One region of the Anaerobacillus sp. ABA4_114 genome, then DNA from elsewhere that is predicted to be linked to it. Evidence: riboswitches for the same ligand, from Rfam matches in the RefSeq annotation. Region 1 holds a riboswitch; the other holds the start of a gene.
What was found. A riboswitch is a leader RNA that binds a small molecule or an ion and turns the genes downstream of it on or off. The one in region 1 is predicted to bind S-adenosylmethionine.
Positions count from the first base shown of each region.

Region 1 (3,441 bases):
GCCTGGAACAAGAAATAACAACCCTACATTGGGGTTCTCCAAAATATTCAGTAGGGAGTCCATCCGTTTGTTCCCCGGCCTTTCCGGGATTAGAAGGTGTTTTTTATCGATCACTTTCACAAATCCTGGTTGGTCTCCCCTCGGGGATACATCGCTTCCCGAATGAGATGCTGTAGCGATTGTTAAGAAAGGTGAATGTGAGATAAATCGTTCACAGTTATCATCTAAGAAGTTGATCACCTTGTTGGCAGCTAACTTCCCCGGCTCTCCTCCAATCGATCGTAACTCTTCTAGCGATTCAACTTTCTGTCCAAAAACGTCTGACATGGTAGCCCCCCTAACTAAATCTCAACTATTTCAAGTTTACCATTAAATGGCTTTTGCGCGTTGGGTAGTTCTGTCATATGACGTTATATAACCATTACGCTACTTAAACCGCACAAAAAAGCTGTCGAGAATATCTCGACAGCTTGCTAGGCCTCATAGGCTTACTATTTTATTGGTTAGCACCCTTTTTAAGAGCTTCTGCTTTATCAGTGTACTCCCATGGTAATTCGATGTCTGTACGTCCAAAATGGCCGTAAGCAGCCGTTTGCTTGTAAATTGGGCGTCGCAGATCTAACATCTTGATGATCCCTGCTGGACGTAGGTCGAAGTTATCTCGCACCAGTTGTACTAGCTTCTCTTCAGATACGGTTCCAGTGCCAAACGTGTCGATCGAAATCGATACAGGTTGAGCTACTCCAATCGCATAAGCCAACTGTACTTCACAACGATCAGCAAGTTTTGCTGCTACGATATTTTTAGCTACGTAGCGCGCTGCATAAGCCGCTGAACGGTCAACCTTTGTAGCATCCTTACCTGAGAATGCGCCACCACCATGACGTGCATATCCGCCGTAAGTATCCACGATGATCTTACGCCCTGTTAACCCTGCATCACCTTGAGGTCCACCGATTACAAAGCGACCAGTAGGATTAATGAAATACTTTGTATCTTCATCGATCAATTCTGGAGAAACAACAGGCTTAACGACGTGCTCTTTAATATTTCGTTGAATTTGCTCAAGCGAAACTTCTGGATGATGCTGTGTAGAGACAACGATCGTATCGATACGTACCGGCTTACCTTCTTCATCATATTCTACTGTAACCTGGGTTTTGCCATCCGGACGAAGATAAGGTAGGATTTCCTCTTTTCTTACTTCGCTTAAACGACGTGCCAACTTATGAGCTAAAGAAATCGGTAGAGGCATAAGTTCAGGAGTTTCATTACAAGCATACCCAAACATCAACCCCTGGTCACCAGCGCCAATCGATTCAATCTCATCGTCAGACATTTGGCCTTCACGTGCTTCTAAAGCCACGTTCACACCAGCAGCAATATCAGCTGACTGTTCATCGATCGATGAAAGGACTGCACATGTTTCTGCGTCAAAACCATATTTAGCACGTGTGTATCCAATCGATTGGACCGTTTCACGAACGACTTTCGGAATATCTACATAGTGAGATGTAGTGATCTCTCCGGAAACCAACACTAGTCCAGTCGTGACTGTAGTTTCACATGCAACGCGCGCATTAGGGTCGTGCGCAAGAATATCATCCAGAATCGCATCAGAAATTTGGTCTGATATTTTATCTGGATGCCCCTCAGTTACTGATTCAGAAGTAAACAAACGACGATTACTCACTTAAGTACCTCCTTAAGGATTCATTCCTATTTAATATAGTGTAATGGATACGGTACTCATTTCCCTAATAGTGTTGTCGAAACGAGACATCGAATTCAATAATAAACGGTAATATTACGCTTTTTTCCAAAAACGACAATAAAAAAGCCCTTTCCTTCATCATAAAGGGAAAGGAGCTGAAGTCTCTTGCCTTTCGCCTCTTATCTTCCAAGACAATAAGTCTTGCAGGTTAGCACCTTAATCCACTATATGAGGAGTTGGTTGCTGAGCTTCATAGGGCCTGTCCCTCCGCTTACTCGGGATAAGAGTATCCATTCTCGAAATATAATATCGTAGTTCGCTTTCTCTGTCAATCTAATGACACAAGCCCTAATTAGAAAGGTCATTCACCTTTTTTTCACTTTTCAAGGAAAAATCCATAGATTAGTATAGAATAATTAAATGAATGTGTTATACTAATTTTGAGTTAAACAAGTTCAGAAAAGATCTTGATGAAATTTTATTATAAAGGATGGGTTTAACGTATGAAAACAGCTTCCTTCTCTTCACCACTTTTGGATGCCATTTTAAATAAGAATAATCCGCATGTTAATTTATCAGTTTCTGAACTGGTAGAACGTTCACTATCGATGAAAGAGGGAACATTAACATCCACTGGCGCTCTTCGTGTTGAAACAGGCAAATACACTGGACGTTCTCCAGAGGACAAGTTCATTGTCCGTGAAGAATCAACAAAAGACAAAATCAACTGGAAAACAAACCAGTCTATCTCTTCAGAACATTTTGAAAGCCTTTACACTAAGGTTCTGGATTACCTGGGAGAGAAAAAAGATCTTTATGTTTTCAAAGGGTTCGCTGGAGCAGACCAATCAGCAAGACTACCCATCCAGGTTATCAATGAATATGCATGGCACAACTTGTTCGCACATCAGCTTTTCATCCGCCCAAATGAATCTGAATTAAAAGGACATGAAGCAGAGTTCACTGTCATTTCTGCCCCTGGTTTTCAAGCTAACCCAGACAAAGACGGCACGAATTCAGAAACGTTCATTATTATTTCATTTGAAAAACGTACCGTCTTAATCGGTGGCACTGAGTATGCAGGTGAGATTAAGAAATCGATCTTCACTGTCATGAACTACTTACTACCTGAGCGAAATATCCTTTCCATGCACTGTTCGGCGAACGTAGGAAAAGAAGGCGATGTGGCTCTCTTCTTCGGTCTATCAGGTACAGGAAAGACGACACTATCAGCAGACGCAAACCGTCGCTTGATCGGTGACGATGAACATGGCTGGTCGATGAACGGGGTCTTCAACATCGAAGGTGGCTGCTACGCCAAATGTATTAATTTGTCTAGAGAAAAAGAGCCTCAAATTTGGGATGCAATTCGATTCGGCACTGTTCTTGAGAACGTTGCACTAGACAACAATTCGAGACTGCCTGATTATGATGATACAAGTTTAACTGAAAATACGCGTGCTGCATATCCAATCGACGCCATTCCTAATATTGCGGTTCCGAGCGTAGCGGGTCACCCTAACACGATTATCTTTTTGACTGCAGACGCTTTCGGGGTCCTACCGCCAATCAGTAAGCTGACAAAAGAGCAAGCGATGTTCCACTTCCTTTCTGGTTACACAAGTAAGCTAGCCGGAACTGAAAGAGGGGTTACGTCTCCACAAGCAACGTTCTCCACTTGCTTTGGTGCACCGTTCCTACCACTTCCTGCTCACCGATATGCAGAA
Region 1 covers NZ_JBSWUM010000001.1:1,101,339-1,104,779, reverse strand. Annotated here, with positions in the region: gene ACXAEY_RS05405 (MSMEG_1061 family FMN-dependent PPOX-type flavoprotein) at 1-327, opposite strand, end outside; gene metK (methionine adenosyltransferase) at 497-1,693, opposite strand; SAM riboswitch class I at 1,891-2,001, opposite strand; gene pckA (phosphoenolpyruvate carboxykinase (ATP)) at 2,218-3,441, shown strand, end outside.

Region 2 (3,441 bases), 520 kb from region 1:
CCCTGAACACTTCCAGAAAATATATCAAGAATACTTGCGGACTTTCGAGCATCAACTTGATACTCTTCTGATATGTTCTTCGCGAGTGGTCCACCCATTATGATTGATATCGTGTTATTTGCCGTTGATAAGTCTAAAACCGTAGCGAGCCCAGCGATACCAAACTCTGCCCCTCTTCTCGATCTCACTCGATGAAGAATTTTATCGAGAACGTACTGAACGCCTCCATTATATCGGATAACCTCGATCATCCCACCAATAATCAATGCGATCATGGCGAGATCTTCCATCCCTTTGATGCCATCCGTTACCGTAGAAACGAGCCCACTTAAACCAAACGTCCCGTTAAATAAGCCCACAGCACCTGCGAACAATGTCCCACTAACGAGTACGATCAGTACATTCACGCCTGCAATCGCTGCGATCAATACGCCAAGGTATGGGAGTACTGTGATAAAATCAAATGATTTACCTCCACTTACTGTCGCGCTTTCCCCTACCGTTAAGAATCCATATATAATGGCAGTAATAATTGCAGCCGGTAAAACGATGAAAAAGTTCACTTTGAACTTATCTTTCATTTTCGTGTTTTGCGTCCGAACAGCTGCAATCGTCGTATCCGAAATCATCGAGAGGTTATCTCCAAACATCGCTCCTCCGATGACCGCTGACAATGTCAAAGCTACAGGAATCCCTGATTGCTCTGCAATTCCAATTCCAATCGGAGCCAGTGCTACGATCGTTCCCATCGACGTCCCCATCGATATCGAAATAAAGCATCCGATTAAAAATAAACCAACAACGAGAAGGCTTGCTGGTAATATTGAGATGCCGAGATTCACAATCGAATCTACTGCACCTATCTTCTTGGCTGTTTCAGCGAATGCTCCCGCTAATAAAAAAACAAGAATCATTAAGATGATATTGGAGTTCCCTGCTCCTCTACAAAACACCTCGACCTTTGTCATGAAGCTTTCTTTCCTATTCATCGCAAGTGCAACGCCTGCAGCGATCAGTGAAGCAAGCACAACAGGCATGCTATAAAAATCTTTTGTTACAACTGCCGTTCCAATAAAAAGTAAAATAAATATACCGAGTGGAAGCAGCGCAAAGCCGTTCCCTTTTATGTCTTTGTCCATGATGTTTCTCCTTGTTCGTAAAGTTTGTAGCAATCAAAAAAGCCCACTTCAAGAGAAGAGGGCTTTCACTCTTATCTCTCAAGATCTCTCTTGCTGGAAGCAGCACCTTTCTGACATATCAGAGGTTGCTGAAGCTTCTCAGGGCCAGTTCCCTCCACTTCTCTTGATAAGAACTATTCGATTTAGTGTTATGAAGTTTATCACGCATTATTCTTTTTCGTCAAGAAAAAAGTCGAATCGTGTCGCTCTTCGACTTATGCCTGAATAAATTTCTGAATGTCTCTTAAAATCGAACGAGGCTGCTCTTCCGGAAGAAGATGACCCGTCTTTTCGTATACGATCAGCTCTGAATTCGGCAGATCTTCTGCCAACCGCTTTCCAATTTGAAGCGGTACAACTCGATCATGCTCCCCCCATATCAGTAAACTCGGCGTATGAATTCTTCTCAATTCTTCTTGTGATAAATCCCCTTCACGATCTCGAATCATTCGTACGAGAGAACGGAAAATCCCTTCATGAAAGAAAGGCTGAACATACCCATCCACCATCTCTTCATCGATTAAATTCGGATCGTAAACGCAGTTCACCAAATTCCCTTTTGCTCCTTTTCGCGAAAGCCAGCGCTTTAAATACATTGAGAAAAAGGGCAAATAAGAGGAATACACTAAACTCTGCCTCGCTTTTTCAAGGTAGCCTGAACTACTGAGCAAAATGTTTTTCTTAACTAGGTCTTCATCGATACTTGCGGCTCTTAATGCCACTTGCCCTCCCATCGAATGACCGATCATAACGGTTTCGTCAATACTTAGCCGCTCGAGTAGTTCGATCACGACTTCCGCAAAGTTTTGATAAGAATGAACAAACCGACTCGATTTTTCACTTCTTCCAAACGGCGGGAGATCCACGGCTACAATCGTGTAATGCTTTGAAAGCAAGGGAATCAACCGTCGATAACTAAAAGTCGAAGATAAAAACCCATGCAGTAATGTTAGTACAGGACGGTCGGACGTCACTTCGTTCTCATGATATTCATAGTGAATATCGATTCCTTTTATGTTTTCCTTATAATGTTTGAGACTCTCTACAGATAGCATCTGACAGTTCACTCCGTATACTAGTTTGTACGTATTTTACCCCTTTTCGCTGAGGAAAAACGTCTTCAGTTGTGGAGAGTGTTACCATCTTAGTCGCCTTCACCGATATGCACGAGGCTTGCAAACGGAATGTTCTGCCTCTTCTCATCTAGGTCAACAATTCGCAATTCTTTATTGAGCTGGTCGATATAATGAACATATCCTGTCAACACATTCTTCGTACCGTTCTTGAAGTAGTGAAATGTAAGCGGCTGGTGAAAGGCCATCGCTTCGCAAATGGTGTCGTTCATCTCCTCCATCTTCTGCTCATCAAGCTCAGGCTGTTCTCTTCTCCGATCTTCTTCTTTCCATTCTCTTAACTCTTTAACATGCTCTGGTAACATCATCGATGTCCATTTGATATTTCCTCGGTCACGAATCATCTTATCAACCCCTTTCTATGCTTTGTGACCTCCGACAAGCTTACTTCGATGCAATGCTGTACCGGCTTTCGTATAGGAAACAGCGCGAAGCAGAGAATCGGATCCGTATTTCTCCCGTATCGAATCCATTACGTATCCAAGGTCTCGTTGCTTCGGCCGTTTCATATTGAAAAGGTCGAGCTGCACTTCCTCGTCATCACAAATATTTGAAAGAGCGATTGAAATTTTCCGAACCGTTTGCCCTCTATAAAATTCCTGAAAAAGCTGCAAGCACACGTTATAGATTTCAAGTGTGATGGAAGTGGGGCTATCGATGCTTTTCGACCTGTGAAAACCACCGCCTCCTTCGTCTTTACTATAGCCGATCCCGAGGCTGATCGTACGCCCCGCTTTCCCGGCTCTCCTCGCACGCCTCGCTACTTCTTCACTCATTTCCAAAATAACGTGTTTGATTTCTTTTTGTTCGTGATAATCCCGCAGTAGAATCTGACTTTTACCAAAGCTAATCTGTCCCTGCATAATCGGAGCTCCAATGTCGGAAAGGTCTACTCCCCATGCATGGTGATAGAGCTGATTACCCATCACTCCGAATTTTTGTTCAAGAAGATGTAGCGGGTATTTTGCGAGCTGCTCAACATTCATAATTCCCATCCGATTTAAAGTGCGCTCGAGACGCGGACCGATCCCCCACATCTTACTTAGAGGCGAAATGGACCAGAGCTTCTCAGGAATATCCTCATACGTCCATTCAGCAACGCCATACTTCTTGGCCTCTAAATCCAGACA
Region 2 covers NZ_JBSWUM010000001.1:1,626,152-1,629,592, reverse strand. Annotated here, with positions in the region: gene ACXAEY_RS08135 (Na+/H+ antiporter NhaC family protein) at 1-1,139, opposite strand, end outside; SAM riboswitch class I at 1,208-1,312, opposite strand; gene ACXAEY_RS08130 (alpha/beta fold hydrolase) at 1,394-2,233, opposite strand; gene ACXAEY_RS08125 (YolD-like family protein) at 2,323-2,655, opposite strand; gene ACXAEY_RS08120 (Y-family DNA polymerase) at 2,671-3,441, opposite strand, start outside.
Region 2: linked by a shared signal. The riboswitch ahead of ACXAEY_RS08135 (Na+/H+ antiporter NhaC family protein) and the one ahead of metK (methionine adenosyltransferase) in region 1 are both predicted to bind S-adenosylmethionine.